DNA from 3 places in the Variovorax xiamenensis genome. Region 3 is predicted to be linked to each of the others. Evidence: predicted binding sites of a transcription regulator. Region 3 holds the regulator's gene; each other region holds the start of a gene.
What was found. The regulator LexA, encoded in region 3, represses DNA repair genes until DNA is damaged. The targets are predictions, from matches to a motif close to ACTGTATNNNNATACAGT.

Region 1 (10,353 bases), 980 kb from region 3:
CCAGCACGAGGTCGCCGGTGGCGATGCCGACCGTGTTGTCCATCGAGAGCGTGGTGGCGCTCCCGGGGTCGGTCAGGCCGCGGGGCACGCCGCCCGCCACCGCGTCGCCGCCCATGACCACGAGCACGTCGGAGCCTGCATCGGACTGGTTCTTGGCGATGAGCACCGGCGCGACGCGCAGGTCGGACGGCGCACCGGAAAGGAAGTTCTTCTTGAAAGGCGCCGGAAATGCGCTCGCGGACGGCAGCAGGGATGCCGCGTTGAGCTTGCAGCCGAACACGCCCCGGTCTGTCGGCTGCGTGGACTGGATCAGGCTGGAGCCCGCGCTGCGCAACGCGCGGTCGAGCATGTAGGAGGCGTATGCGCCGGCCTGGTCCATGTCGTTGGTGGAGGTGGTGGTGCGCCTCTTTCCTTCTCCGACCGTGATGACGCTGGTGACCGCCAGCGTCACCACCAGCCCGATGACCATGGCCACGAGCAGTTCGATCAGCGAGAGGCCGCGCTGCCTGGGCGGCAGCGTCGTATGGCACGCGGGCCTCATGGCAGCGTCACCCGCGTGGAGAAGGTGCTGCCGTCGGAGCCGGTGCGCGAAGGCGCCTTCCAGGTGATCGCAATGGTGGCGCTGTTGGTGCCCACCGCCGTCACGGTGACGGCGCCGTTCGGCAACCCGCCATTCGCCTGGTCGGCCACCCGCTTCTGCCAGGCCGAGCCGGCGCTGGTGTCCACGGTGACCGACTTGCCCAGCCACATCGCGCTGGCGATGTCGTTGGCCAGCAAGGCGGCGCGGTTGCGGTCTTCCGCGTCGGTCGAAAGCGCGATGGCGCGCGCCTGCAGCCCGACGAGGCCGAGCACGCCGAACGAGAAGATGAGGATGGAGACCAGCACCTCGAGCAGGGCGAAGCCCCGCTGCCGCGAGGCGCCGCGGGAGGAACGCGGGAGAGCGGGGAGTCTTTTCTTCATGGACAGCCGTCGGGGGAATCGCTCAGCTTGCGGGCCGGATCGCACATGCGGATCTGGCCACCGAGGGCCACCAGCACGCGCAGGGGCCGATCGGCACCGGGAGAAAGGGAGATGTCGTAGGCCTGCACCGCGGAGCCCGTGTCGCAGCTCGCGCCGCTCACGCCGGTGTCGGTGTTCGCCACCATGCGGCCCAGGACGTTGAAGCAGACGGCGGCGGGGCCGGTGATCTGCACGCCGGAAGCAACGTCCGAGAGCACGCCGGACTGCACGAACGCGCTCTTCGCATCCATGCTCGACTTGGAGACGTTGATCGACCAGCCGCTGCCGTTGGCTACCGCCGTGAGGCTGGTCTGCGGCGCGGCGCTGTTGGTCAGCGAGAACACGATGGGTCGGCTGCGGCGCAGCGCCTCGGATTGGGCGAAGCGCAGCCCGTTCTGCAGCGAATCGCTCACGGTGCGCACCTTGTTGTTCGCGATCCAGGTGGCGAACGCGGGCATGGCCAGCATCGCGAGGACGCTGAGCAGCACGATCGTCACCATCAGCTCGATGAGGGTGAAGCCCGACGGTGCACGGCGCGAGTGGCGGCTCAGGTGGGACACGTCTGCCCCCGCCGGGTCACCCAGGCCTTGTCGCAGCCGGTCCACCCCGACACGCCGGTGATCGTGGTGGACTGCACGCCGAGCTGGTCCACCATGAACGTGAAGCCTGCGGTCGGGCCGCTGCCCACGGCCTGCAGCGTGTAGGTCGTCGATGTCGCCGCCGGGCTCGTGGTGCACGACAGCGTGAAGTAGCCGGCGACGTTGGTCTTGCTGCAGGGAGGAACGAAGGTGCCGGTCTTCAGGTAGCTCCGGTTGTCCTGGTAGAAGCGCTCCATGTCGGCGCGCAGGGCCGCCAGGCCATTGGTGCCGTCGACGAGCTGGCCGCGCAGGACGTAGTCGCGATAGCTGGGCAGCGCGACCGCCGCGAGGATGGCCACGATGGCCACCGTGACCATGACCTCGATCAGCGTGAAGCCGCCGGCGCCGGGGGCGCGACGCCCGCTTCCCGGCGGCATCGCCGAGCTCAAAGACCGTGTCCGCATCCGCATCCCTTCCCTGTAACCAAGAAAACCCATCCATTCCCGAAAACCGGGAAAACGATGAAAATGAATGAATTGGCGATGCGCTGAAAGACTCGTCCAATTCAAGGCCACCCGTGCATGCGCTCGAGGGAGAGCGAAATTGGATTGCCTATGCACATGCCCGCCGCCGGGTGGCATGTGACAATTGTTTACCGTCTTTGTAGCTTTCTACTAGCGCGCCAGATGAGATTCAGCTGCTCAACTTTCGACGGAATCGACTGCATTGCGCCAGGCAATGCGCAGCGCAATTCGCACCAAAACAAGGCGAAATGCTCCAATTTGGTTCGCAAAATAGAAGCCACAGCCGAATTGCCGCGCCGCTGCATTGACGCCAATTAAGGCGTCTGTGCGCCGGAGGACGGCGCCCACTCCTGCAGGCTGAGCCTTTCCACCGCCATGTCGACGAAGGCGGTGACGGCCAGCGGCCGCTGCTGGCGGCTGGGGTAGACCACGCTCATGCCCCGGCCCGCGCGCATGTACTGCGGCAGCACCGGCACGAGCCGCCCGGCGGCGACTTCGGCTGCGGTCAGGATCGCGGGCAGCGCGACGATGCCCAGCCCGGCGCAGGCCGCCTCGCGCAGCGCCACGTGCACGTTGCTGCTGAAGCGCCCGCGCACCCGCACGTCTTCTTCCGTGCCGTCAGGCCCCTGCAGGCGCCAGACGGCGACGCTGCCGGTTTCCGGCGGCTGCGTCACGCATTCGTGCCCGGCCAGTTCGCGCAGGTCGGCGGGCGTGCCGTTCGCCGCGAGGTAGGCGGGACTGGCAAGAAGGCCGCCGTAGCTCGTGAAGATCCTGCGCGCCACATAGCTGGAATCGCCCAGGGCTCCGATGTGGAACGCCACGTCGATGCGGTCGGCGATGAGGTCGGCCGGCAGGTCGCTCAGCACGAAGTCGAGCTGCACCAGCGGATAGGCCGCGAGGAAGGCCGACACCCAGCCCATGTCGAAATATTCGAAGAAACTTGCCGAGGCCGCCACCCGTATCGCGCCGCTGGGCTCCTTGTTGCCGGCAACGTGCAGTTGCCCTGCCTCGATGAGTTCCTCGACCGCCGGGCCGCAACGCTCGTGGAAAGTCTGGCCCGCGCTCGTCAGCGTGAGCTTGCGGGTCGAGCGCTGCATCAGCCGGGTGCCCAGGCGTGCCTCCAGTTGCTGGATGCGCCGGCTCACCGTGGCCGAGGGCATGCGCAGGTGCCGCGCGGCTTCCGCGAAGCTGCCGAGGCGCGCCACCTGGACAAACATGGCGACTTCATTCAGATCGAGCACGAGGAATCTTTCCTTGAATGACTGCTGGAATGCGACGGCGGCCTTATCAATTCCGCAATTGCTATCGATCGATCATAAAAATGCAATCGATCCGATCCGAATCAGGATGCAAATTAACGATATTCAACGGAAAGCACTTGGCCAATACTGAGCAGTAGCTGACTTATTGCAATTGGCGGAAATCTCATAAACAAATTCGCCGATCGAGCAGCCATTGCGGCAATACTCGTCACCTCGGTTGGTTATAGGTAGTAACCAAAAATTAATCTAATCAATTACCCACCAGTAAGGTCGGTTGAATCGCCCCCCTCTGCCTCGACTTCCCGGTCCGATTCCCATGCAAGCATTTCCCGACGCACATGCATTGCGCTCGCCGCGCACCCTGGACGACCTGCTCCTGTACCGCCTCTCGCGGGCCACGCGCCCGGGCAGCGGCATGGCGACCCGCCTCGTCGAAGGCGGCTTCGGCATCACGCACCGCGAGTGGGGAATGATCGGCATGCTCGCGCAGATCGGCGAGATCACCTCCTCGGCATTCGCCGAGCGCCTGCAACTCGACCGCGTGCGCACGTCGCGCGGCCTGCGCAGCCTTGCCGAGAAGAAGCTGGTGGAGCGCAGGCGCGATGCCGAGGACGGACGCGAAGTGCACGTGCGCCTGAGCGCCGCCGGCCGCCAGCTGTGCGACGCGGTGTTCCCGAGAATCGCCCGCCTCAACATGGATCTGCTCGAGGCCATCGACTCCGAGCACCTGGACATCTTTCTCAAATGCCTGCGCCGGCTCGAACAGCGCGGCAAGGAGCTGAGCGCACTGGGCGTGGTGCCGGAGAAAGCCGATCGCCGATCGGGCGGCACGCGCCACAGATGGCCTGAGCACATCGCCTGACGCGGCGTCATCGCGGATCGTCGGAAATTTGACAGTTCCCGCGCCGCCCGGTGCCTACCATCCGGCACCACATGAACACCTACCCCAAGGACGACGAACGCATCTCGCGCCCCAGGCGCGCCCTGCTGGCCGGTGGCGCGCTGCTGGCGGGCGCTGCCGCGGCGGGTGCCGGATACGTCGTCACCCACTCCGACCAGCCGATCGCCATGGACGATTTCTCCGACCTCCCCCGCGCCATGCGCACGCTCGAACGCCTGCGCACGACACCGCTGCACACCCGCTCCGGCTGGGACCTGGCCCAGGTGCTGCACCACGGCGCGCAGAGCGTCGAGTACTCGCTGGACGGCTTCCCGCAGCTCAAGCCCGCCTGGTTCCGCGCCTCGCTGGGCAGCATGGCGTTCGCGGTGTTCTCCGCGCGCGGCCGGATGAGCCACGGGCTCGAGGAGCCCATCCCCGGCGCGCCGGCGATCGCGTCAGGCCAGGCGCTCGATGCCGCCGTGGAGCACCTGATGACCGCGCTCGGCCGCTTCGAGCGGCATGCCACGGCGCTCGCACCGCACTTCGCCTATGGCGCGCTGAGCAAGTCCGAATACACGCGGGCTCATCTCATGCACCTGGCGAATCACTGGGAGCTGGTGGACGCCGGCTGACGCGCACGGCCGTCATCGCGGCGTGTAGGTGATCTTCGTCGTGACGATGCCTCCCACCACGTCGCCGGTGCGCGTGGAGAGCTTGAGCATCTGGCCGCGATAAGGACCTTCGGCGGCGATCCAGTCTTCCTGGTTCTGCACGAGATCCGATCCGTCGACCTGCCGGAAGCGCACCACCCCGCTGAACCTGCAGGTGTTGATCGTGCCCATGGGCGTTTCGAGAGCCTCGCGCCCGACGTAGGTTCGCGTTCCCGTGATGACCTGTTCATTGCGGATCTCGCCGTTCTCGCCTTCCACGGACTTGACCGAATAGTTGGCGTCGATCGTCTGGCCGGGCGACATCGCCGGCATGACCACAGGCGGATCGTTGTAGGCATAGCCGTACTTCGGGTCCACGTCCTCGCCGCCATTGCGCGTGCCGTAGCGCACCACCTTGCCGTCGACGAAGTCGATGTACTGCCTGTCGGTCGTTCCTCCGCCGATGCCGTAGTACTGGGTACGCAGCAGCCGAACGGGGTTCACGCCCATGAAGGATTCTCGTGAGCGGGTGATCGTGACGGTGCGCAGCTTGGCTGTCTCGCCGTTGCTGATGACGTCCTGCTCCGTCTCCAGCGTGGTGCCTTCGTGCAGGTCGGCCTCGTTGAAGCATGCGGCCGACGAAGTGCCGGGCTCGGGCTGCTGGCTCGGTGGCGGAGCAGGAGGCGGCGGCGGTGGGGGTGGCGGCGGAGGAGGTGGTGGTGGCGCGGGAATGATCGGCAATCCGGCGCCGCCATCTCCTGCGCCCCCGCCTCCGCATGCAGCCAGTGCTGCCAGCGCGACAGCGGCCATTACGTGTTTCGCATTCATCGACCTTCCTCCATTCGTCCAGTCCCTAAAAAAAGAAGCGCGCCTGGAAGCCTTGGCTTTCCTGTTCCTTATGGCGCGGGGCGACTTTGCGGGAGGCCGACAGGGGCTCACTAGTGCACAAAGTCATGCGTGCACCGGCGGGTATTCTTGAGCCCTCGAAGAACCGATGGAGACGGCGGACATGTACTCGGAACAAGGCGGCGAAGGCCCCGACCTGCTTCTCTTGCTGCACGGCATGGGCGCGACCGGCGCCGTGTGGTCGCCCCTGTGCGCCGATGCCGGCACCCGCTGGAAAGGCCGCTGGCTCGCGCTCGATCTGCCCGGCCATGGCAGTTCCGGCAAGCAGGACTCCTACGCCATCGGCCAGCACGCCGCGAGCGTTGCGCGCGCCGTGCTGCCGCAGCTCCAGCCCGAAGGACGCCTCGTGGTGCTCGGGCACTCGCTGGGCGGCGTGATCGGTCTCGCGCTCGCCACGGGCTGGTTCGGTGTCCTGCCGCATCGCGTCTTCGCCGCAGGCATCAAGATCGCGTGGAGCGATGAGGAAGTGCGTCGCATGGAGGCGCTGGCCCTGCAGCCGGCGAAGCTGTTCGCCAACGAGGAAGAAGCACGCGAGCGCTATCTGAAGGTTTCGGGTCTTGCAGCGATTGCCGATGCGCCGCCAGCAGTTGCAGCGCGAGGCATCGCGCAAGGCAGCGACGGCTGGCGCCTTGCTATGGACCCTCGCGCCAACGCGGTGGGCAAGCCGCCGCTATCGGAACTGATGACGCTCGCGCGCTGCCCCGTCCACCTCGCACGTGGAGGCAACGACGCGATGGTGACGCTGGAGCAGACCCGCTCGCTCGACGCCGATGCACGCGACCTCGGGCCGCATGGCCACAACGTGATGGTCGAGGCGCCCAGCCAGGTCTGGGACTGGATGGCGTCCTTCAACTGAAGCGCAGCTATCCGACTCTGCGGATCGGTATCGCGACTTCGGCCACTTCAGCCGCGCGCGCCCTCAGCTGGCCGCATCCGCCATCCACATCCTGCCCGGCCGACTGGCGCAGCTTCGTCAGGATGCCGCGCTCGTGCAGCGTGCGGGCAATCTGCTTGCAGCGCTCCCACGAAGGACGGTTGAAGTCGACGCCGTCCACCGCGTTGAACGGAATCATGTTCAGCACGCCCCACTTGCCCGAGAGCAGCCGGACGATGCCGTCGATCTCGTCCTGGCCGTCGTTGACGCCCTCCAGCAGCGTCCATTGGTACTGGATCGGATAGCCGCTCTCCCGTGCATACCGCTCGCCCGCCTCGACGAGCTCTTCGGGCGTCATGGCGGGCGCGCGCGGAAGAAGCTTCCTGCGGAGTTCGGCCTTGGTGGTGTGCAGCGAAAGCGCCAGCGCGGGCCTGACGCGCTCCTTCATCAGCCGCTCGAAAACGCGCGGATCGCCCACGGTGGAGAACACGAGGTTCTTGTGGCCGACGTTGCCCACGGTGCCGAGCAGCTCGATCGCCTCCAGCACGTTGTCCATGTTGTGCGCCGGCTCGCCCATGCCCATGAACACCACCTTGCGCACCGGCCGTCGCATGCGCGCGAGCGCGACCTGGGCAATGATCTCGGCGCTTCCGACCTGGCGCAGCAGGCCGTCGCGGCCCGTCATGCAGAACTGGCAGCCCACGGCACAGCCCACCTGCGACGACACGCAGAGGCCGTCGCGCGGCAGCAGCACGCTTTCGACGGTCTGGCCATCGGCGAGCGCGACCAGCAGCCGCTCGGAACCATCGGCGCCCGGATGCGCCGCGACGACGCGCGCCAGCCCGGCGAGTTCGGCCTCGATGGCCGGCAGGGCCTCCATCAGCGGCGCGGGAAAGAAGCTCCCGGGCAGGCGCCTGCCGCTGTTCCTGGGCAAGGCGTGGGACCACAGCCGCAGGATGCGCTGCTCGTGGCTGGGGCCGGCTCCGGCTTTACGCAGCCGCTGTTTCAGTTCGTGGATTCGCATGCGCCCTCTGGGGCTGGAAGCTAAGCGCCAGATTGTGCACCGCTAGAACAGGCTGCCCTGCCCCGCCGCCCCCGGCGGCCGGAACGCGGAAACGTCGAGCGGAATCCGCTCGCGGTTGTAGCCGAGGCGGTTCGCGGCCTTCTGGAAGCGCTGATGGATCAGGTCGGCCCACAGGCCCGAGCCCTTCATGCGCGTGGCGAAGTCGGCGTCGTAGTCCTTGCCGCCGCGCATCTCGTGGATGCGCGCCATGATGCGGTCGGCGCGCTGCGGGTAGTGCAGCGCGAGCCATTCCTTGAAGAGCGGAGCGACCTCCCACGGCAGGCGCACCACCGTGTAGAAGGCGCTGCGCGCGCCGGCGTCCCATGCGGCTTCGAGCACCTGCTCCATGTCCTCGGTCACGAAGGGAATCTGCGGCGCCACGCTCACGCCCACCGGCACGCCGGCCTCGGTGAGCGTACGGATGGTGCGCAGCCGGCGGTGCGGCGCCGCGGCGCGGGGCTCCAGCTTGCGGGCAAGGTCGCCGTCGAGCGTGGTCACGGTGACGTACACGGCGGCAAGGCGGTCGGCGGCCATGGGCGCGATCAAGTCGAGGTCGCGCTCGATGGCACTCGACTTGGTGACCAGCGCGAAGGGATGCCGCGTCTCCTGCAGCAGCTCGATGACCGATCGCGTGAGCCGCAGTTCGCGCTCGATGGGCTGGTAGCAGTCGGTGGCGGTGCCGATGGCTATGCAGCTCGGCCGGTAGTTCCTGCGCCCAAGCTCGGCGCGCAGTACCTCGACGAGGTTGCGCTTGGCGATCAGCTTGGTCTCGAAATCGAGGCCCGGCGACAGGTTGAGATAGCTGTGCGTGGGCCGCGCGAAGCAGTAGATGCAGCCGTGCTCGCAGCCACGGTAGGGGTTGAGCGAGCGATCGAAGTAGATGTCCGGCGATTCGTTTCCGGTGAGCGCCGACTTCACGTCCTCGAAGCGCACCTCGGTGGCAAGAGGCGGCAGCTCCTCGGCCTCGGCTGCGCCTTCTTCGAGCGTGCCCCAGCCGTCGTCGAAGGCGTTGCGCTCGTCCTTCGAGAAACGATGCGCGATGTGCGTGGCCGCGCCGCGGCCCTTGATGGCGTGGATGGGTATGCGGGCGGCTGGCATGGTCGGCGACTCCTTGGCAACTCGATTTACTGTTTATTCATACAGTATTCCACTGATTCACCGTCATTGCCGATTTTTTAATTTCTTTCTTGACAGAAATTTCGAGAATCCTAAACTCGGCGCCATGGAACTCACCGACATCCAACGCAAGTTCGTCCTGCACTGGGGCGAAATGGGCTCCCTCTGGGGCGTGAACCGCACCGTCTCGCAGATCCACGCCCTGCTCTTCGCATACGGCAAGCCCATGAACGCCGAGGAGCTGTGCGACACGCTCGGCGTGGCCCGCTCCAACATCAGCAACAGCCTGAAGGAGCTGCAGGCCTGGAACCTCGTGCGCATCACCCACACGCTGGGCGACCGGCGCGATTACTTCGAGACCAGCGTCGACGTGTGGGAGCTGTTCCGCACCGTGGTGCGCGAGCGCAAGGAGCGCGAGTTCGACCCCACCGTGCGCGTGCTGCGCGAACTGGTCTCCAGCCCCGACTTCCAGAAGGAGCCGGCCGACGCGCAGGACCGCATCCGCTCCACCATGGAACTCATGGAAAAGCTCGCCACCTGGGCCGACGAGATGCTGCGGCTGTCGCCCGGCACGCTCGACAAGGTGATGACGCTGGGTGCGAGCGTGCAGCGCTTCGTGCGCGGCGACACCGCTTCGAACGACAAGGGTGGCAAGGGCGACGACCCCGACGCGCACCACGCCAGCCTTCCCATGATCTGAGGCCTCTTTTTTTGCCCAATCATTTCTGTTTCAACAGAAATATCGAGAACAAAGAACATCATGAGCCCCGCTGCGACACCCACCTACCCGCTCACGATCTATTTCGATGCGAGCTGCGCGATCTGCTCCGCTGAAATGGGCGCACTCAAGGCGCGCGACGCGGGCGGCCGGCTGCAACTGGTCGACTGCTCACCCGCCAGCTTCACCGGCGGACCCGCACCACGCGAGGCGCTGATGGCGACCATCCATGTGTCGGACGCCGAAGGCAGGGTGCATATCGGCGTGCCGGCCATACGCATCTGCCGCACGGCAGTGGGCCTCTCCAGCGGCAGTTTCCTGCTCGACCTGCCGGTCGTCGCTCCGCTGGCCGACCGCGCCTATGCGCTGCTGGCGCGCAACCGCTATCGCATCCCACGCTGGCTGGCCGCAAGGCTCGCCGGGCGCGTCGCGCCTTCATGCGACGACAACTGCCGCATCTGAGAAAAGAACCGACGAACAACCACACGAGGGAACCACCATGCCCACCGTCTTCCAGCCCGACTTCCGCATGCCGCACGAAATGTCCGCGCGCACCCGGCCCGAGCACCCCGACGCCCCCATCACGGCCGAGGACACGCAGGACTACTTCACCGAGGTCGCGACCGACTACGGCGCCTGGAGCCCCAGCTACAACATGCACTTCGGCTTCTGGCGCGCAGGCCTGAACCCATTGCGGCGCGAAGGCATGCTGGTGGAGATGAACCGCGTGGTCGGCCGCGCCCTGCGCCTCGGTGACGACACCCGCCGCTGCGTGATCGACAT
Region 2 (10,353 bases), 3.2 Mb from region 3:
GAGCCAGCCGGGCTTCACCAGCACCTTGCCGTCGGTGCGGAAGGGATACTTCTTGCCGCCCTGCTCCACCGTGCTGATGCGCGTGGTCACCTGGTATTCGGCGCTCGGGAAGAACACCGACATGAAGCGGCGCACCACGAAGTCGTAGAGCTTCTGCTCTGCTTCGCTCAGGCCGCTCGGTGCCTGCAGCGTCGGGATGATGGCGAAGTGGTCCGACACCTTGGCGTTGTCGAAGATGCGCTTGTTGGGCTTGACGTAGTTGCCGTCCACCGCCTGCTGGGCGAAAGGCGCCAGGTGCTTCATGCCGCTGTTGGCGAGCATGCCCATGGTCTGCTTGACCACCGGCAGGTAGTCTTCCGGCAGCGCGCGCGAATCGGTACGCGGGTAGGTCAGTGCCTTGTGGCGCTCGTACAGGCTCTGCGCCAGCGCGAGCGTGGTCTTGGCGCTGAAGCCGAAGCGGCTGTTGGCCTCGCGCTGCAGCGAGGTCAGGTCGAACAGCAGCGGCGATGCCTGCGTGGTGGGCTTGCTCTCTTCCGTGACGGTGGCGGGCTTGCCGCGCGAGGCGTCGGCGATGGCGCGGGCTTCCTGCTCGTTCCACACGCGGTCGGCGCGCTGTTCGGGGTCGGGCTCGCCGTTGGCAAGCAGCGGCGCGTTGGCTTTCTTCCAGTCGGGGTTGAACCACTTGCCCGGGTACTCGCCGGCTTCGGCCGCGAAGGTGCCGTGGATTTCCCAGTAATCGCGCGAGACGAACTTGCGGATCTGTTCCTCGCGCTCCACCACCACCGAGAGCGTCGGCGTCTGCACGCGGCCCACGGTCGTGAGGAAGAAGCCGCCGTCGCGCGAATTGAACGCCGTCATGGCGCGCGTGCCGTTGATGCCCACCAGCCAGTCGGCTTCCGAGCGCGAGCGCGCGGCGTCGGCCAGGCCCTGCATCTGCTTTTCGGTGCGCAGCGCGTCGAAGCCGTCACGAATGGCCTGCGGCGTCATCGACTGCAGCCACAGCCGCTTGACCGGCTTGTTCAGGCCCGACTTGCCGCCCGCGTACTGTTCGATGAGGCGGAAGATCAGCTCGCCCTCGCGTCCCGCGTCGCATGCGTTGATGAGCTGCGTCACGTCCTTGCGCTTGGCCTGCTTGACCACCGCGTTCAGGCGGGTCTTGGTCTTGTCGACGGGCTTGAGGTCGAAGTGCGGCGGGATCACCGGCAGGTTGGCGAAGCTCCACTTGCCGCGCTTGACGTCGAATTCCTCGGGCGCCTGGATCTCGACCAGGTGACCGACAGCGCTGGTCACGACATAGCTGTCGTTCTCGAAATGCTCGTCATGTTTGTCGAATTTCCCTGCGACCGGCGTGAGGGCGCGGACGATGTCCTGCGCCACCGACGGCTTTTCTGCGATTACCAACGTCTTTGTCATCTAAGGGCTCTCTATACTCTGCGGCTTCCCGCGTGCGCACGCGCGCACACGCATGTGTGCATATTCAAACTAACAGACTTCGGCGATGCCTTCCAAATCCCCACTTCCGGCCGGTCGTGATACGCAAGCCACCGCGCTCCCCGAGGCTGATGCGCAGCCCGCCGCCAAGGAGCGTTCCGGCCGCCGCCGCATCCAGATGCGGCGCTCCGACGTCCACGGCAACGGCGTCTTCGCCGTGCAGGACCTGGCCGAAGGCGAGACGCTGATCGAATACAAGGGCGAGGTCATCAGCTGGAAGGAGGCGCTGCGCCGCCATCCGCATGACCCGACCCAGCCGAACCACACCTTCTACTTCCATATCGACGACGGCCGCGTGATCGACGGCAACGTCAAGGGCAACGATGCACGCTGGATCAACCACTCGTGCGAGCCGAACTGCGAAGCCGACGAGGTCGATGGGCGCGTTTATATCAAGGCGCTGCGCAACATCGCCGCCGGCGAAGAGCTCAACTACGACTACGGCCTGATCATCGACGAGCCATACACGCCGAAGCTTCTTTCCGAATTTCCCTGCTGGTGCGGCTCCGAGCAATGCCGCGGCACGCTGCTGACGCCCAAGGACGAGGACGAAGAGAAGAAGAAAAAGAAGAAGGCGAAGAAAAAGGCCGAAAAGAAGAAAGCCGAGAAGAAGGCTGAGAAGAAGGACGCCAGGAAGGCGGAGAAAAAGGCTGAGAAGAAGGCCGAGAAGAAAGCGGAAAAGAAATCCGCCAAGAAAGACAAGTCCGCCAAGGACTGACCATGGACAACAGCAGCACGGCCGACTGGTTCCAGGACCGGATCGCCGCGGCGGTCGCTCCGCTGCTGCCCGGCTTCGCGGTCGAGGCCGTGGCCGAGATCGATTCCACCAATACCGAGCTGATGCGCCGCGCGCGTGCCGGCCGCGTCGAGCCCGTGCTGCTCGTGACCGAGCGCCAGACGGCAGGCCGCGGCCGGATGGGACGGCCCTGGCAGAGCGGCGATGCGCGGCAGGAGGCGTCAGCCTCGCTCATGTTCTCGCTGGGCCTGCCGCTGGCGCCGGCCGACTGGTCGGGACTCTCGCTGGCCGTGGGTGTCAGCGTGGCCGAAAGTCTCGATCCCTCCAATACGCAGAAGGTCGGCCTCAAGTGGCCGAACGACGTGTGGGTCAACGATCGCAAGCTGGTCGGCATCCTCGTGGAGACCGCGTTGCCCGCCAACGGCCGGCCCGATGCTTCGCGCTACCTCGTGATCGGCATCGGCGTGAACATCGGCGCGCGCGAGGCCGACGGCATGCGCACGCCGCCGGCCTGGGTGCAGCAGTGGCGTCCGGGCGTCAGCGCGCCCGAGGTGCTGGACGAACTGGTCTTGCCGCTGGTGCGTACGGTGCTCGACTTCGAAGCCCGCGGCTTCGCCCCCTTCGCCGAACGCTTTGCCGCGCGCGACGTGCTGCGCGGGCGCGAGGTGACGCTCAGCGACGGCACCGCCGGCCTCTGCGAAGGCGTGGCCTGGGGCGGCGAGCTGCAGGTGCGCACCGACGCCGGCCTGCAGCTGATCTCCAGCGACGAAGTGAGCGTGCGCCCTCGCGGCATGGCTTTCTGATCTTCAACATGAAGCTGCGCCTGCTCCTCGTCGTCCTGCTGCTGGCCAACGCCGGCTACTTCCTCTGGACGCGTGGCGATCTCGCCGGCTTCGGTCTGGCGCCGGCCAGCCTCAGCGAGCGCGAGCCGCAGCGCATGGCGCGGCAGATCCACCCCGAGTGGCTGCAGATCCGCAAGGACGCGCCGAAGCCCGGCACCCCGGCGCCCTGACGGCAAAGCTTCGCGAGCGGCTCAGGACGGCTGCTCGCCCTCGAAGCGCACCGTGAAGAGCGCCCCCGGCGGGTGCTTGCCCGGATGGGCGTCCTCCAGTTTCACCTGTGCGCGATGCTGGTTCGCGATCTCCCGCACGATCGGCAGGCCCAGCCCCGAGCCGTCGGCCTCGTTGCCGAGCACGCGGTAGAAGGGCTCGAACACAAGCTCGCGATCGGCCTCGGCGATGCCGGGGCCGTTGTCCTCCACCTGCAGCAGCAGCACGTGGCCGAAGGGGTCGGCCAGCACGCGCACGGTGATCAGGCCGGGACGCTCGGGCGTCGAGGGCGTGTAGTTGATCGCGTTGTCGACCAGGTTGCGCACCAGCTCCTTCAGCAGCGTGGCGTTGCCGTCGAACACCACGCCCGGCGCGCCGGCCTCGGCGCCGTCGTAGCCCAGGTCGATGCGCTTCTCGATCGCGCGCGGCACCGCCTCGCGCACCACCTCGATGGTCAGCTTCGCCAGGTCGCAGGGCTGGTGGTGCGCGTTGGCGCTGTTGCCCTCGGCGCGCGCCAGCGACAGCAGCTGGTTCACCGTGTGCGTGGCGCGCTTGCTCGCGCGGCCGATCTGCTTGAGCGACTGCTTCAGCTCGTCGGCGTTGGCGCCCTCGCGCTGCGCCAGGTCGGCCTGCATGCGCAGGCCCGCCAGCGGCGTCTTCAGCTGGTGCGCCGCGTCGGCCAGGAAGCGCTTCTGCGTGCCGATCGAGTCGTTGAGCTTGTCCAGCAGTTCATTCACCGACGACACCAGCGGCACCACCTCCAGCGGCACCGAGGATTCGTCCAGCGGGCTCAGGTCGCCCGGGCGGCGCTCGCGGATGCGTGCCTCCACCACCGACAGCGGCTTGATGCCGCGCACCAGCGCCAGCCAGATCAGCAGCACCGCCAGCGGCAGGATCGCGAACTGCGGCAGCAGCACGCCCTTGATGATCTCGGCCGCCAGCACCGACTGCTTCTCGCGCGTCTCCGCCAGCTGCAGCAGCGTGGGCGGCACGTCGTCGGTGCCGCTGGCGATCCACATCGAGGCCACGCGCACCGGCTGGCCGTGCACGTCGCTGTTGTGCAGGAACACCTGGCCGGGCGGCAGCGGCTCGTCGAGGCCGGGCTGCGGAATGTCGCGCTCGCCGCTGAGCAGGTTGTCGTAGCCGTCGAGCAGCTGGTAGTAGACGTGGCCGGTCTCGTCGGCGCGCAGGATCTCTCGCGCCGACTGCGAGAGCACGAACTGCGCGTGCCCTTCCTTCACCGTGACCAGCTCGGCCAATGCCTTCACGTTGTGCTCCAGCGCGCGGTCGAAGGGCGCATTGGCGATGCCCTGCGCCACCAGCCAGGTGACGCCGATGCTCACCGGCACCAGCAGCAGCAGCGGCGTGAGCATCCAGTCGAGGATCTCGCCGAACAGGGAGCGCTGCGCGCGCTGGAAAAGCTTCACTTGATTCGCTCCCGGGCCGCGCGCACCGCCTGTCTCTGCGCCGCCTTGCCGAGGGCGATGCCTGCGGCCCGGCAGAGCCGGTTCCGCGGCATTTCCCGCATGTCAGGGCGCATCAGGGCTGGATCTTCTCGAGGCAGTAGCCCAGCCCGCGCACCGTCGCGATGCGCACCGGGCCCTTCTCGATCTTCTTGCGCAGGCGGTGGATGTAGACCTCGATGGCGTTGAGGCTCACTTCCTCGCCCCACTCGCACAGCCGGTCGACGAGCTGGTCCTTGCTCACCAGCCGGCCGGCGCGCTGCAGCAGCACTTCGAGCAGGCCGAGTTCGCGCGCCGAGAGCTCGACCATCTTGCCGTCGATGGTGGCCACGCGGCCGGCCTGGTCGTACACCAGCGGGCCGTGGCGGATGGTGTTGCTGGTGGCGCCCATGCCGCGCCGCGTGAGGGCGCGCACACGCGCTTCCAGTTCCTGCAGGCTGAAGGGCTTGGCCATGTAGTCGTCGGCGCCATGGTCCAGGCCCTTGACGCGCTCCTCCACGCTGTCGGCCGCCGTGAGCACCAGCACCGGCAGCTGCGAGCCGCGCGCGCGCAGGCGCTTCAGGATCTCGATGCCGTGCAGGCTGGGCAGCCCGAGGTCGAGGATCAGCAGGTCGAACTCGTCGTGGGTCATGAGCGCGGTGTCGGCCTGCGAGCCGTTCGCCACGTGGTCGACCGCCGCGCCCGAGGTGCGCAGGCTGCGCAGCAGGGCATCGGCCAGCACCTGGTCGTCTTCGGCAATCAGAATCCGCATGCGTCACCTCCAGCCCGTTTCATATGTGTCGGGCGCCGGGCCGGCGCTGTTCACATTTGTCTCTGGCGCGAGTCTAGCCCGCCGTGTAGGCCTCGAGTCCGATGGTTACCACGGTGGCGATCTCGTCGCCCACGCTGCTCCTGAACTCTTTTTCGGCCTGCGTCACCGCGCCGCGGAAGGCGTCGAGCCAGGCCAGCCCGTCGGCGGTGAAGAGCACCCGCCGCGCCCGCGCGTCGAGCGGATCGGGCCCGCGCGTGACCAGCCCCCAGGCCTCGCACTGGTCGACCAGCGCGCCCATCGCCTGCTTGGTCATGCCGGCGCGCTCCGCCAGTTCCGTGAGGCGCGAGCCCTCGCGCGACAGGTGCCGCGTGATGTGGATGTGCGCCGCGCTCACCTGCGCGCGCGCCGCGAGGTTCGACAGGGCCAGCGGCACCTCGACGTCGTGCGCCATCAGCTCCAGCACGCGCTCGTCGAAGCGGCGCATGGCGTGGCCCAGCAGGCGGCCCAGATGGGTCTGGCGCCAGGCGTCCTGGTCGGCGGGGAAGGCGGTGTCGGCCATGGTCCGAAATGGTAAAGCAAACTGACCAAAAAACAGGTTTACGTCGAAGCATCAGCCCCTACACTACTGTTCAAGCATCCAGCCTGCAGTTAAATACAGATGGATGGTGTCACACACAAACCATTGATTTTCAAGGAGATTTCCACATGGACGCAGTCGTCAAGGGTTCGAACATCGCAGGCGCCAACAGCGAAAAGGCCAAGGCCCTGCAGGCCGCACTGGCCCAGATCGAAAAGCAGTTCGGCAAGGGCACCATCATGCGGCTCGGCGAGGGCGAGGCGCTGGAAGACATCCAGGTGGTCTCCACCGGCTCGCTGGGCCTGGACATCGCCCTCGGCGTCGGCGGCCTGCCCCGCGGCCGCGTGGTCGAGATCTACGGCCCTGAATCGTCGGGCAAGACCACGCTCACGCTGCAGGTCATCGCCGCCATGCAGAAGCAGGCCGGCACCTGCGCCTTCGTCGACGCCGAACACGCCCTCGACGTGCAATACGCCCAGAAGCTCGGCGTGAACCTGTCGGACCTGCTGATCAGCCAGCCCGACACCGGCGAGCAGGCCCTCGAGATCGTCGATTCGCTGGTGCGCTCCGGCGCCGTGGACCTGATCGTGGTCGACTCGGTCGCCGCGCTCACGCCCAAGGCCGAAATCGAAGGCGAAATGGGCGACTCGCTGCCCGGCCTGCAGGCCCGCCTGATGAGCCAGGCGCTGCGCAAGCTGACCGCCACGATCAAGAAGACCAACTGCATGGTCATCTTCATCAACCAGATCCGCATGAAGATCGGCGTGATGTTCGGCTCGCCCGAAACCACCACCGGCGGCAACGCGCTGAAGTTCTACGCCTCGGTGCGCCTGGACATCCGCCGCATCGGCACCATCAAGAAGGGCGACGAGGCCATCGGCAACGAAACCAAGGTGAAGGTGGTGAAGAACAAGGTCTCGCCCCCGTTCAAGACGGCCGAGTTCGACATCCTGTTCGGCGAAGGCATCAGCCGCGAGGGCGAGATCATCGACATGGGCGTGAACGCCAAGATCATCGACAAGTCGGGCGCCTGGTACGCCTACAACGGCGAGAAGATCGGCCAGGGCCGCGACAACGCCCGCGAGTTCCTGCGCGAGAACCCCGCGCTGTCGCGCGAGATCGAGAACAAGGTGCGCGAGTCGCTGGGCATTCCGCTGCTGGCCGCCGATGTCGACACCACGCCCGAGAAGCCGCAGAAGGCCGCGAAGGCGGACAAGGCCGAGTAAAGACCGGGCGCGGCTCCACGGGGCCGCGCAAGCGACCCCCGCATGGCATTCGACGCCCCTTCCCTCAAAGGCCGCGCATTGCGCCTGCTGAGCCAGCGCGAGCATTCGCGCGCCGAGCTGGAACGCAAGCTGGCCAGGCACGAGGAAGAGCCCGGCACGTTGGCGAAGGCGCTCGACGAACTCGCGGCCAAGGACTTCATCAGCGAGCCGCGCGTGGTGGCCTCGGTGCTCAACCAGCGCGCGGCACGCTCGGGCGCGCTGCGGGTCAGGCAGGAGCTGCAGGCCAAAGGCATCGCGCCCGAGGCCATCGCCGAAGCCGTGGCCGGCCTGCAGGAAACCGAAGTCGAGCGCGCCACGGCCCTGTGGCGCCAGCGCTTCGCCGGGCCGCCCGCCGACGCGAAGGAACGGGCGAAGCAGATGCGATTCCTGATGGCGCGCGGTTTCTCGGGCGCCGTCGTGTCCAAGGTGCTGAGGAGCGATTTCGATGAAGCCGACGAATGAGCATTCCGCCGCGCAGTCGCGCGTCGTCACGCTGCGCGTGGCTTGCGACTGGCGCCGAGCCTATGTATTGGCGGCCGATCCGAAGCGCCTGCCCGACTGGGCCAGCGGCCTCGCGAAGAGCGCGCTGGTGCCGCACGGCGACCACTGGATCGTGCGCACGCCCGAGAGCGGCGAAGCCCGCATGCGCTTCGCGCCGCGCAACGACTTCGGCGTGCTCGACCACTGGGTCGCGCCCGAGGGCGTGCCCGAGGTCTACCTGCCGTTTCGCGTGATCGGCGTCGCGCCGGACGCCTGCGAACTGCAGTTCACGCTGCTGCGCCAGCCCCACATGGACGACGCGGCCTTCGAGCGCGACGCGCAGTGGATCGCCCGCGACCTGCGGACCCTGCGCGACCTGCTCGAGGCCGACTGACTGGCTGACCTGCTGGTTCAGCCGCGCAGCACGATCGGCGCGAACTTGCGCCGCGCCTTCAGCTGGTCGGCATCCCACTCGATGCCCAGACCCGGCGTCCCGGGCGCCACCGCATGGCCGCCCTCGATGCGCAGCCGGCTCGTCGTGAGGTCGTCGAGCTGCGGGATGTATTCCACCCAGCGCGCATTCGGCACCGCCGCGCACAGGCTCACGTGCAGCTCCATCAGGAAGTGCGGGCACATCGCGATGTTGTGCGCCTCCGCGAGGTGCGCGATCTTGAGCCAGGGCGTGATGCCGCCCACGCGCGCCACGTCGGCCTGCACGATGGAGCAGGCGCCCTGCTGGATGTATTCCGCGAACTGCGACGGGTGGTACATCGACTCGCCCACCGCGATCGGCACGCTGGTGCTCTCCAGCAGCTGCGCGTGCGCGCGCACGTGCTCGGCCGGCATCGGCTCCTCGAACCAGGCGAGGTCGAGCGGCACGTACTGCCGCGCGCGGCGGATGGCTTCCGCCACCGTGAAGCTCTGGTTGGCGTCGACCATCAGCTCGAAGTCCGCGCCCACCGCCTCGCGCACGGCCGACAGGCGCGCGATGTCCTGCGCCACGTGCGGCTTGCCGACCTTGATCTTCGCGCCCAGGAAGCCGTCGGCCTTGGCGGCGAGCGTCTGCTCCAGCAGCTGCGCGGGCTCCAGGTGCAGCCAGCCGCCCTCGGTGGTGTAGACCGGCACGCGCTCCTGCGCGCCGCCGGCCAGCTTCCACAGCGGCAGGCCCGCCGCGCGTGCGTTGCGGTCCCACAGCGCTGTGTCGATGGCTGCCAGCGCGAGGCTGGTGATCGCGCCCACGGCGGTGGCGTGCGTGTGGAAGAACAGGTCGCGCCAGATGGCCTCGTACTGCTGCGGGTCGCGCCCGATCAGCCGCGGCGCGAGATGGTCGTTCAGGAGCGCCACGATGGACGAGCCGCCCGTGCCGATGGTGTACGTGTAGCCCATGCCCGCCGAGCCGTCGTCGCAGCGCACGGTGACCATCACCGTCTCCTGCGTCACGAAGGACTGGATGGCGTCGGTGCGCCGGACCTTCGGCGCGATGTCGATCTGCGAGATCTCGACCTGGTCGATCTTCGCCATCGCGATCAGCCTGCGTTGCGCGTCACGTCGGCCGGCAGGTCCGCGCCGTGGAACTTCTTGTAGATGTTGTTGAGCTCGCCGCTCTTGAGCTGCGCCTTCACGAACTCGTCGAGCTTGGCCTTCAGGCGCGGCTCGTTCTTGCGCATGCCGATGGCCAGCATGTTGACCTTCATCGTGAACTTCGGCTCCATCTGCTTGGCCGGGTTCTTCTCGTTGATGGTCTTCAGCAGCGGCGGCGCGGTCGCGAAGATGTCGGCCTGCCCGCTCACCACTGCGGTGATGGAGGTGGCGTCGTCGTCGAAGCGCACGATCTGCGTGCCGGCCGGCAGGATCTTCGTCACTTCCTGGTCGTTGGTGGTGCCGCGCGTGGCGATCACCTTCTTGCCCGCCAGGTCGGCCGGGCCGGTGATGTTCATGCTCTTGGGCGCGCCCACCACCGCCAGGATGGCGGCGTAGGGCACCGAGAAGTCGACCACCTTCTCGCGCTCGGGCGTGACCGACATGCTGGAGATCACGATGTCGGCCTTGTCGGTCTGCAGGAAGGGAATGCGGTTGGCGCCGGTGGTCGGCACGATCTCGAGCTCCAGGCCCAGGCTCTTGGCCAGCAGGCGCGCGGTCTCCACGTCGGAGCCGGTGGCGTTGAGTTTTTCGTCCTTCAGGCCGTAGGGCGGTACGGCGAGGTCGATGGCCACGCGGATCTTCTTGGCGGCCGTGATGGTGTCGAGCTGGTCGGCGTGCGCCGATGCGCTCGCGAAGGCGAGCGGCAGGGCCAGCGCGAGGGCCGACAGCAGGGCGCCGCGGCGCTTGAGCGAAAGCGGGAAGGAAGAAGTCATCGAAAGTCTCCTGGAGTTGTCTGAACGAAAAATCAAAGTCCGGTGCCGATGAACTGGCGCAGCTCCGGCGTCTGCGGGTTGCTGAGGATGCTGGCGTCGCCCTCCTCCCACACCAGCCCCTGGTGCATGTAGATGACCTTGTCGGCCACGCCGCGCGCGAAGGCCATCTCGTGCGTCACGAGGATCA
Region 3 (10,353 bases):
ATGGGCGGAAGGCAGCAGCTTCGCGACGGGGCCCGGCTTGGCGCGCATCACGTAGCTCTGCGTGGGCGTGACCAGCTTGTAGGTCGGGTTCGACTGGCCGCCCTTGAACATCTCGACCGTCAGCGGGCCCTTGAAGCCGTCGAGGTTCTTCCCGAGCCAGGCCGCGAGCGCGTCGACGTCGAAGGCGTGCTGTTGCGAGACGGCACGGGTGCCGATGAAGGAGGAGAAGTCCTGGCTCATGTCGGTATGTCTTGTCTGCCTGGGTTTGTCGTTGTAGTTGTCGTTCTAGCTTTCAGCTTCCGAGACGCGCATCAGCGCCGAGCGGTCGAGCACCACGAGGCCGCCCGGCTCGATGCGGATGGTGCCCTCGCGCTCCATGGTCTTCAGCTCCTGGTTGACCCGCTGGCGCGAGGCGCCCAGCAGTTGCGCCAGTTCTTCCTGCGCCAGCTGCAGGCCGATGCGCATCTGGCTGCCGTCTTCCAGGTTCGGCACGCCGTAGCTGCGCACGAGGTGAATGAGCTGCTTGGCCAGCCGCGCGCGCAGCGGCAGGGTGTTGAGGTCTTCCACCAGCCCGAAGAGCGTGCGGATGCGGCGCGCCTGCAGCCGCATCAGCGCCTCGTACAGCTCCACGTGCGAGGCCAGGATCTTCTGGAAGTCGGCGCGCGCCACGCACAGGATGGTGGTGTCGCCATGCGAGTAGGTGTCGTGCGTGCGACGGTCCCCGTCGAACATCGCCACGTCGCCGAACCAGATGCCCGGCTCCACGTAGGTCAGCGTCACCTGCTTGCCCGAGACGGCCGTCGAGCTCACGCGCACCGCGCCCTTGGCACAGGCAATCCAGTGTTCGGGCGGATCGCCGCGGGCGGCGATCAGGTCGCCGTCCTTGTAGCGTTTGACGAAGGCGCATCGGAGGATGTCGTGCCGCAGCGATGGAGAAAGGGAAGAAAACCAGCGACCACTGTTGATCGCTTCACGTTCTTCGATGGTAAGAATGGGGTCGTCCATTGGTCTGTCCTCTCGGCGACTGGAAAGCTGGTGGGTGTCACGGGAGCGACGCCGTCGGGCGCTGCTCGGTTACTGGGCTACTCGTACTGCGGCGGCTTCTTCTCGAGGAACGCGGCGATGCCGATGCCCGCGTTCGCATGGTGCAGGTTGCGCACGAAGTGGTCGCGCTCCTGCGAAAGCTGCGAGGCCAGCGTGGCACTTTGGGCCTCGCTCAGCAGCTCCTTGATGCTGGCCAGCGAATTCGGTGCACGCGCGTTGAGTCGGCCCGCCAGCGCCAACGCGCCCGCGAGCGCCTGGCCGCTTTCGGTGAGTTCGTTGACCAGGCCCAGCGCGTGCAGGCGCGGCGCGGCGATGCGCTCGCCGTTCATCAGCCATTCGCTCGCGAGCTGGCGCGGCAGTTGGCGCCCCAGGTGCCAGCTCAGGCCGCCGTCGGGCGACAGCGCAACGTTGCTGTACGAGGCCGCGAAGACCGCGTCGCGCGCCGACACCACGAAGTCGCAGGCCAGCGCGAGCGAGAAGCCCGCGCCTGCCGCCGCGCCTTCGACGGCAGCGATGACCGGCTTGGGAAAGGTACGGATCGAGTCGATCCAGTTGTGCAGGCCCTCGATGCTCTCGGCCTGCACCGAGCGGTCGAGCTGGCGGTTGGCCAGCAGGCGCTGCAGCGAGCCGCCGGCGCAGAACCATGAGCCTTCGCCCACGATGACGACGCTGCGGATTTCCGCGCTGTTCTCGGCCTTGTTCAGCGCCTCGATGCCCGCGGCGTAGATCTCGGGGCCCAGCGCATTACGCTGGGATGGATTGGCGATCGTCAGCACCATGGTGCTGCCCTCGCTCGTGCTCTTGAGTTCTGCGGTGCTCATGGATGGTGTCCGTCGCTTATTCCGTCGTCATTCTTCTTCGTGCAGCAGGCTCAGGCCCAGCGCGCCGCGGCGGCGCAGCCACGGGCTCGGGCGATAGCGCGGGTCGCCGTACACCGTCTGCAGGTTGAACAGCACCTCGAGCATGTTGGTCGGGCCGTAGAGGTTGCCCATGGCGAGCGGGCCGCGCGGGTAGCCCAGGCCCAGCTGCACGGCGGTCTCGAGGTCGGCCGGCGTGCACACGCGCTGCTGGCACATGTCGGCGGCGATGTTGACGATGGTGCCGATCACGCGCTGAGTGACGAAGCCGCCGCTGTCGCGGATCACGCTCACGGCCTTGCCGTCGCGTGCGAAGAGGGCGTGTGCCGCGTCGCGGATGTCGCGGCGCGTGGCCGGGTTGGTGGCGAGCACGCGGCGCTTGGTGGCGGCGTCGTCGATCATCATGTCGATGCCGACGGTGCGCGTGGCGTCCAGGCGCTCGACGGCGGCCACAGTGGTCACGTCGAAGCCGAGCGGTGCGACCAGGATCAGCGAATGCGGCGCGGCAGTGGCGCCGCTGTCGATCTGCGCGCCCAGCGTGTTCACGAGGCGCAGCAGCTCGGCGCGGCGTGCGGCACGCGGCGACACCCAAACCGAGGGCGTGCCCTCGACCAGCGGCGCGGGCGCCTCGGGCACCTGCTGCATCACGCCGTCGTTGTAGCGGTAGAAGCCTTCGTTGGTCTTGCGGCCCAGTGCACCGGCGGCCAGGCGCTGCGCGGTGATGACGCTGGGGCGGAAGCGCGGCTCCTCGAAGTACTGGTGGTAGATCGACTCCATCACCGGGTGCGACACGTCGAGCGCCGTCAGGTCCAGCAGCTCGAAGGGGCCGAGCCGGAAGCCGGCCTGGTCCTTGAGGATGCGGTCGACGGTCGCGAAGTCGGCCACGCCTTCGCCCACGATGCGCAGCGCCTCGGTACCGTAGCCGCGGCCCGCGTGGTTGACGATGAAGCCGGGCGTGTCCTGTGCCTGTACGGCGCTGTGGCCCATCTGCGTGGCGTAGCCCGCAAGCTGCTTGCAGACCTCGGGCGCGGTCTTGAAGCCCGCGACTACCTCGACCACCTTCATCAGCGGCACAGGGTTGAAGAAGTGGAAGCCGGCAATGCGTTCGGGGTGCTTGAGCCCGGCCGCGATGGCCGTCACCGAGAGGGAGGAAGTATTGGTGACCAGCGTGGCGGTCTCGGCCACCACGCCCTCGAGCTCGCGGAAGAGCTTGCGCTTGACTTCCAGGTCTTCGACGATGGCCTCGACCACCAGATCGCAGCCCGCCAGTGCCTGGATCGAATCGACCGCCTTCACGCGGGCGATGTACGCATCGCGCGTGGCGGCATCGATCTTGTTCTTCTCGTGCAGCTTGTTCCATTGGGCCGAGAGAGCCTCGCGGCCGCGCTCGGCGGCGCCCGCGAAGCTGTCGAGCAGCAGCACTTCGCTGCCCGCCTGTGCGGCGATCTGCGCGATGCCGCGGCCCATGGCTCCGGCGCCGACGACGCCGATTCGGGAGTAGTTCACTGTCATTTGCTGGAGATTTTCACTGGTTGGGTGGTATCCGGGCCTGCCACGCAGGCGTCGACGCGGGAGCAGCACCCGCGGATGCTGCCGTTGCTGTCGAAGACTCCGATTTTGCAGTCCCGCGCGGATGGGGCGTGACGGGTTTTACGCGGGGGCGCGCTTTCAGGGCGCACGGCGGCTGCGGTCGATGGCCATGCTCAGCGAGATGGCGACCAGCACCAGGCCGAGGCCGACCCAGCTCATCCATGCACTGGCGTCGTTGGCGAGCAGCCAGCCGCCCAGCGCCGCGCCCACGGCCTGCCCGGTGTAGATGCCGGAGCTGTTGAGCGCCACCGAGCCCGGCGCGAGCGTGGGCGCCAGGCCCACCAGACGGGCCTGCTGGGCCGAATTGGTGGCGAAGCAGCCCAGGCCCCATGGCACGAGCACCACCGCAAGCCAGGCCAAGGTGGAAGCCAGCGGCCACAGCAGCAGGCTCGCGGCGATCAGCACCGTCGTGATCAGCACCATGCGGCCGGCGCCCACGCGGTCGATGTACCGGCTGACCACCATGTTGCCGACCAGTCCGCAGGCACCGAACAGTGCCCACATCGCGCTCAGCGTGGTGGCGTCGGCGCCGAAGCTCTGCTTGAGGATCGGGCCGAAGTAGCTGAACAGCACGAACTGGCCGGCGCCCTGCAGCGCCGTGACCGAGACGATGCCCATCAGCACCGGGCTGCGCAGCACGCGCGACCAGGCTGCGGCGGTCAGCGCGGCGGGGCGGATGCCATTCGGCAAGGTGAGCCAGACCGCTGTCGCGCTTGCGACACTGAGCGCCGCAATGGCCACGAAGGCCATGCGCCAGCCCAGGTGCCCACCGATCAGCGCACCGATGGGCAGGCCGAGCACGGAGGCCATCGACCAGCCGAGAAAGACGAAGGTGACGGCACGTCCGCGATGCTCGGGCGGCACGAGCAGGCCTGCGCAGGCGGCAGCCTGTGGCGTGAAGATGGCCGGCGCGATCACCGTGAGCATGCGCACCGGCAGCAGGGCGGCGAAGCTCGGCATCAGAGCGCAGAGAACATGGCCGGCGGCGTACCAGAGCAGGGTGAGGGCGAGAAGCTGCCGGCGGTCCCAGCCAGCGACGGCTGCAGCCAGCAACGGTGCGCCAATGCACATCACCGCTGCTGCGGCGGTGATGAGCTGTCCCGCGGTGGCTGCGGTGACGGAGAGAGAAGCGCTGATCTCGTTGAGCGTGCCGGGCACGACCATCACGCCCGTGCCGATCACGAAATTGCCGGCAAGCAGCGCCCAGAGCGCTCTCTGTGGCGCCGGCCGGCTCACCGGCGGACCTGCAGCGCGCCGGGATTCACGATGTTCGTGGGATTGCCGTTGATGTAGCTCACGACATTGTCGAAGGCCTGGCCGAAGTAGCTCTCGTAGCTTTCCTGCTCGACGTAGCCGATGTGCGGCGTGCAGATGCAGTTCTCCAGGCGCAGCAGCGCGTGGCCTTGCAGCGGCGGCTCGCTCTCGAACACGTCGACGGCCGCGAGTCCGGGGCGGCCGCGGTTGAGGGCGGCGAGCAGTGCGTCGGCCTCGACCAGCTCGGCGCGCGAGGTGTTCACGAACAGGGCTGTCGGCTTCATGCGCGAGAGGTCTTCCAGCGTGATGAGGCCGTTGGTTTCCTCGTTGAGCCGCAGGTGCACCGACAGCACGTCGGCGGCGGCGAAGAACTCGTGGCGGTTCTGCGCAACCTGGAAGCCGTCGGAGCGCGCCTTGGCGCAGCTGGCCTCACGGCCCCAGATCACGACCTGCATGCCGAAGGCCTGCCCATAGCGCGCGACCAGTTGGCCGATGCGGCCGTAGCCCCAGATGCACAGCGTCTTGCCCTTGAGCACCGAGCCGATGCCGAAGTTGGGCGGCATCGAGGCCGACTTGAGCCCCGACTGCTGCCAGGCGCCATGCTTGAGATTGCTGATGTACTGCGGCAGCCGGCGCATGGCGGCCATGATGAGCGCCCAGGTGAGCTCGGCAGGCGCCTGCGGAGAGCCGGAGCCCTCTGCCACGGCCACGCCGCGCTCGGTGCAGGCTGCCACGTCGATGTGTCCAGCGACGCGCCCGGTCTGGGATATGAGCTTGAGCTTCGGCAGCTTCTCGATGAGCTGGCGCGAGATCTGGGTGCGCTCGCGGATCAGCACGATCACGTCGGCGTCCTTGAGGCGAACTGACAACTGGCCAATGCCTTTCACCGTGTTGGTATAGACCTTGGCCGCGTATGCATCCAGCTTCGAAGCGCAGCGCAGCTTGCGCACGGCGTCCTGGTAATCGTCGAGGATCACAATGTTCATGGCACGCCATTGTGCCTCGCAGCATTGGAATGTCGCGCCGGCGAACGTTTGGATACCCGCCCTGCGCCCGCTTGCAGGGCGGTTTCGGACCCAGTTCGGGCTCAATGCAGGCGTGTGGAGCGCGGGGCCGTGGCCATGGTTTCCGCGGCTTCCAGCGCGGCCAGGCGGTCGAGTTCGGCGCAGACGTCGGCCATGCGGCCGGAGATGACTACGCGGTTGGCACTGCGCTGCTGGCCCTTGCCGTCGACCACCCGGACCACGCGCAGAGGGCGCGCCGGTGCAGCGGCTGTTTCAGAAGGCGCGACACCGCCTGAACGGGCGGTACAAGCGGGGCGCACTGCCACGTAGCGCAGTCCTGCCGAGGACTCGGCGTCGAGGTGGCCACGATGCGCACGGCGTGCCGGCATCAGGCGGTTGGCCAGCGATTGCAGCGGCATCCAGATGTCGGCGATGGCGAGGAGGGCGATTCCCATGTGAACTCCAAGAAAGTATGAGGTTGAACACAGGCAGGATTTCTTGAATCGGCCGCGACAGGGTGATGGCGACTCTTCGCCATACGCCCGCCACCTGTCACTGCCGGATGGGTGCTGTGGAAAGCAGGCTGCTCGGGCCTACATCAGCATGGTGTTCCGGATGAGGCCGACAGCGAGGCCTTCGATTTCGAAAGGCTCGCCCGGCTGCACGATGATGGTCGGGTAGTCGGGGTTCTCGGCATGCAGCTCGATGACCTGCTTGTTGCGCTTCAGGCGCTTGACGGTCACCTCGTCGCCGAGCCGGGCGACCACGATCTGGCCGTTGCGCGCTTCCTTGGTGGCCTGCACGGCAAGCAGGTCGCCGTCCATGATGCCGGCGTCGCGCATCGACATGCCGCGCACTTTGAGCAGGTAGTCGGGCTGGCGCTGGAACAGCGTGTTCTCGACGTAGTAGGTCTGGTCGACGTGTTCTTGCGCCAGGATGGGCGAGCCGGCTGCAACGCGACCGATGAGCGGCAGCGCCAGCTGGGCCATGCCGGGCAGGGAGAGGGAGAACTGGCCGCCTTCGCGATGGCGCGTTTCGTTGAGCGAGCGCAGCGCGTCGCCCTTGAGGCGGATGCCGCGGGAAGTACCGCTGACAAGTTCGATGACGCCCTTGCGCGCCAGCGCCTGCAGGTGCTCTTCGGCGGCATTGGCCGACTTGAACCCGAGCTCGTTGGCGATTTCGGCGCGCGTGGGTGGCGCACCGGTGCGTGCGATGGCGCTCTGGATCAGGTCCAGGATCTGCTGCTGGCGGGCTGTAAGCTTCACGGCGAACTGCATGTGTGGTTCCTTGCGGCACTGGTTGGATATCCAGTGCCTGTATTTTTAACCAGTTTTTAGAAGTTGACAAGACATGGTCAATTCCTCTTTGTCCGAACTGCCGCGCCGCGTGGTGGTCCTCGGCACCGGCGGCACCATTGCGGGCCGTGCGGCCAGCAGTGACGACAACATCGGCTACACCGCCGCGCAGGTGGGCGTGGCCGACCTGCTGGGCGGCATCGAGGCGCCCGAAGGCGTGATGCTGGAAGCCGAGCAGGTCGCGCAGGTCGACAGCAAGGACATGTCCTTCGACATCTGGCAACAACTGGCCCGACGCTGTGCGCACTGGCTGGCACAGGCCGACGTGGCGGGCGTGGTGATCACGCACGGCACCGACACGATCGAGGAAACCGCGTTCTTCCTGCACTCGGTGCTGGTGCCGTCGAAGCCTGTCGTGCTGACTTGTGCGATGCGACCTGCCAGCGCGCTGTCGCCGGACGGGCCGCAGAACGTGCGCGACGCGATCAGCGTCGCCGTGACGCAGGGCGCGCGCGGTGTCACGGTGGTGTGCGCCGGGGCGATTCATGCCGGCGTCGACATCCAGAAGGTTCACACCTATCGGCTCGATGCCTTCGCGTCAGGTGATGCGGGGCCCGTGGGCTACGTGGAGGAGGGCGAGGTTCGCCTCGTTCGTTCGTGGCCGCAGGGCGGGGCCCTGCCGGTAGCAAAGCTCTTCGAGACGGTTGAAGTGCAATGGCCTCGGGTCGAGATCGTGATGAGCCATGCCGGCGCCAGCGGCGCTGTGATCGATGCGCTGCTTCAGGCAGGCGGGGAAGACCCGGTGCGCGGACTGGTGCTTGCGACCACCGGCAACGGCACGCTGCATCACGCGCTGGAGGCCGCAGCGCTCAAGGCGCAGAAAGCCGGGATCGCCGTGCTCCGCGCCACGCGCTGCTCGAGCGGGCGCATCCTGCCGAAGGCCGGCGACCTGCTTCGCGATGCAGGCGCACTGACGCCCGTGAAGGCGCGCATCGCGCTGGTGCTGGAACTGCTGGGGTGAAAACAAAACCGCCCCTGTCGAAGGGGCGGTTGATCGGGGCGTCGGGTCGTCAGCTGCTCAGTGCAGCCAATGCACGCTGCGTGATCTCATCAACAGTGCCCACACCCTTGATGGCGCGGTACTTGGGCGCGGCGACCGGATCGGCCTTGGCCCAGGCCGAGTAGTAGTCGACCAGCGGACGCGTCTGCTGGCTGTACACGTCGAGCCGTTTGCGAACGGTTTCTTCCTTGTCGTCCTCGCGCTGGATCAGGTCCTCGCCGGTCACGTCGTCCTTGCCTTCCACCTTGGGCGGGTTGAACTTCACGTGATAGGTGCGGCCCGAAGCCGGGTGCGAGCGGCGGCCGCTCATGCGCTCGATGATGTCGCCGAAGGGCACGTCGATCTCGAGCACGTAGTCGAGCTTGACGCCGGCTGCCTTCATGGCGTCGGCCTGGGGAATGGTGCGGGGGAAGCCGTCGAACAGGAAGCCGCTGGCGCAATCGGGCTGCGCAATGCGCTCCTTCACGAGATTGATGATCAGGTCGTCGCTGACTAGGGCGCCGGCGTCCATGACGGCCTTGGCCTGCAGTCCGAGCGGCGTGCCTGCCTTGACGGCTGCACGCAGCATGTCGCCGGTCGAAATCTGGGGAATGCTGTATTTCTGGCAAATGAAGGCCGCTTGCGTGCCTTTGCCCGCCCCGGGCGCGCCCAGCAAAATTAGTCTCATGGTGTCCTCGGACGGTTCTTAGATTTTGTGTCGCGCCGAGCATCGGCCCCATGGCTGGGCTGGGCGGAGTTGCTTCGAGGATAGCATGCGTGCCCTCGGGGAAATCCCGCTGCCTGTAGCCGGGGAGACGCCCGGGCTCAGGCTCCGGCGGTCGCGAAGACCGCGCACACGCGCGCCAGGTCCTCGGGCGTATCGATGCCGGGGCCCGGTGCGACGTGGCTCACATGCACCGCGATGCGATGGCCGTGCCACAGGGCGCGCAGCTGTTCGAGCGCCTCCGTCGCCTCGACGGGCGCCGGGGGCAGCGAGGGAAAGCGACGCACGAAGCCGGCGCGGTAACCGTAGATTCCGATGTGGCGCAGAGGGGCGGGGGCGGCAGCCAGCACGGCAGGTGCCGCGCCGCTGGCGGAGCCGTCGCGCCACCAAGGGATCGGCGCGCGGCTGAAATACATCGCGTTGCCCTGCGCGTCGAGCACGACCTTCACCACGTTGGGGTTCATGAAGTCGGCGACCGAGTCGATCTCGTGGGCCGCGGTGCTCATTGCCGCTTCGGCGTGCGTGGCCAGCGTGGAAGCCACGGCATCGATCAGTGCCGGGTCGATCAGCGGCTCGTCGCCCTGAACGTTGACGACGATGTCGTCGCCATCGAGGCCAAGCTGTTCGCAGGCTTCGGCCAGCCGGTCGGTGCCGCTGGGATGATCCTGGCGCGTCAGGACGACCTCGACGCCATGCGCCTTGCAGGCCTCGACGATGGATGGATCGTCGCCGGCGACTACCACGCGCGCCGCGCCGGATTCGCTGGCCCGCTGCGCCACGCGCACCACCATGGGCACGCCGGCGATGTCGGCCAGGGGTTTGTTGGGAAGGCGGGTCGAGGCCAGCCGCGCCGGAACCAGAACGGTGAAGCTCACAGCCCGAGCTCTTCGTCGGAGAGCGTGCGTGCCTCGTTCTCGAGCAGTACCGGAATGCCGTCGCGCACCGGATACGCCAGACGGGCGCTGCGCGAGCACAACTCCTGCTTCTCGGGGTTCCAGGTCAGCGGCCCCTTGGTGACGGGGCAGACGAGCAATTCAAGCAGCTTGGTATCCATCGAGCGATGATAGCTTTGCGTCGAGCGCGGCGAAGAATTCCGCGGACGGCGTGAACTCCAGCGGCACGGCCAGGGCGTCGGGAGCCTTGCGCCAGAGCTTGACGGCGTCCTTTTCGGTGCAGACGAGGGTCTTGTCCGTGCCGGATGGGCGTTGCCAGCTCTCGAAATCGAAGTGATCGGGCAGCGCGATGGTGTCGGCGAGCGTCAGGCCGCGGGCGCGGAGCATCTCGAAGAAGGCTTCGGGTCGTGCAATCGCCGCCAATGCGGTCAAGGGGCGGCCCGCCAATGAGACCAACGGTACGCGTCTTCCGTCGTTGCCCAAGGCGTTGTCCGCAAGGGTCCGGGTGGCAGTATGGCCCTGCGCGAAAGCCGGCCGCGATCCACTGTGCAGCACCAGGTCGCAGCGTCGCGGCCAGGCTTCGCGCAGCGGGCCCGCGGGCAGTCGCCAGCCGTTGCCGATGCCCCGGTCGTCGAACACGCAGATCTCGATGT

Region 1: the regulator LexA is predicted to act here: its motif matches at 8,863-8,880, upstream of SFB74_RS22275 (PA0069 family radical SAM protein).
Region 2: the regulator LexA is predicted to act here: its motif matches at 6,132-6,149, upstream of recA (recombinase RecA).

Annotation. Positions count from the first base shown of each region.
Region 1 is NZ_CP139038.1:4,858,894-4,869,246, forward strand. It holds gene SFB74_RS22225 (PilW family protein) at 1-541, opposite strand, end outside; gene pilV (type IV pilus modification protein PilV) at 538-960, opposite strand; gene SFB74_RS22235 (pilus assembly FimT family protein) at 957-1,559, opposite strand; gene SFB74_RS22240 (type IV pilin protein) at 1,547-2,014, opposite strand; gene SFB74_RS22245 (LysR family transcriptional regulator) at 2,416-3,342, opposite strand; gene SFB74_RS22250 (MarR family winged helix-turn-helix transcriptional regulator) at 3,680-4,225, shown strand; gene SFB74_RS22255 (DUF1569 domain-containing protein) at 4,297-4,875, shown strand; gene SFB74_RS22260 (hypothetical protein) at 4,888-5,721, opposite strand; gene SFB74_RS22265 (alpha/beta fold hydrolase) at 5,903-6,655, shown strand; gene SFB74_RS22270 (RNA methyltransferase) at 6,663-7,697, opposite strand; gene SFB74_RS22275 (PA0069 family radical SAM protein) at 7,740-8,834, opposite strand; gene SFB74_RS22280 (GbsR/MarR family transcriptional regulator) at 8,959-9,552, shown strand; gene SFB74_RS22285 (thiol-disulfide oxidoreductase DCC family protein) at 9,613-10,032, shown strand; gene SFB74_RS22290 (SAM-dependent methyltransferase) at 10,070-10,353, shown strand, end outside.
Region 2 is NZ_CP139038.1:7,055,884-7,066,236, reverse strand. It holds gene SFB74_RS32575 (DNA topoisomerase III) at 1-1,413, opposite strand, end outside; gene SFB74_RS32570 (SET domain-containing protein) at 1,499-2,209, shown strand; gene SFB74_RS32565 (biotin--[acetyl-CoA-carboxylase] ligase) at 2,212-3,030, shown strand; gene SFB74_RS32560 (sporulation protein) at 3,039-3,239, shown strand; gene SFB74_RS32555 (sensor histidine kinase N-terminal domain-containing protein) at 3,261-4,703, opposite strand; gene SFB74_RS32550 (response regulator) at 4,816-5,490, opposite strand; gene SFB74_RS32545 (MarR family winged helix-turn-helix transcriptional regulator) at 5,564-6,049, opposite strand; gene recA (recombinase RecA) at 6,196-7,293, shown strand; gene recX (recombination regulator RecX) at 7,336-7,794, shown strand; gene SFB74_RS32530 (SRPBCC family protein) at 7,778-8,206, shown strand; gene SFB74_RS32525 (mandelate racemase/muconate lactonizing enzyme family protein) at 8,224-9,333, opposite strand; gene SFB74_RS32520 (transporter substrate-binding domain-containing protein) at 9,339-10,166, opposite strand; gene SFB74_RS32515 (amino acid ABC transporter ATP-binding protein) at 10,199-10,353, opposite strand, start outside.
Region 3 is NZ_CP139038.1:3,875,862-3,886,214, reverse strand. It holds gene SFB74_RS17690 (phosphotransferase) at 1-240, opposite strand, end outside; gene SFB74_RS17685 (Crp/Fnr family transcriptional regulator) at 286-1,005, opposite strand; gene SFB74_RS17680 (oxepin-CoA hydrolase, alternative type) at 1,083-1,865, opposite strand; gene SFB74_RS17675 (3-hydroxyacyl-CoA dehydrogenase) at 1,893-3,413, opposite strand; gene SFB74_RS17670 (MFS transporter) at 3,570-4,727, opposite strand; gene SFB74_RS17665 (D-2-hydroxyacid dehydrogenase family protein) at 4,724-5,731, opposite strand; gene SFB74_RS17660 (hypothetical protein) at 5,833-6,204, opposite strand; gene lexA (transcriptional repressor LexA) at 6,343-7,026, opposite strand; gene SFB74_RS17650 (asparaginase) at 7,100-8,065, shown strand; gene adk (adenylate kinase) at 8,115-8,771, opposite strand; gene kdsB (3-deoxy-manno-octulosonate cytidylyltransferase) at 8,909-9,682, opposite strand; gene SFB74_RS17635 (Trm112 family protein) at 9,679-9,861, opposite strand; gene lpxK (tetraacyldisaccharide 4'-kinase) at 9,842-10,353, opposite strand, start outside.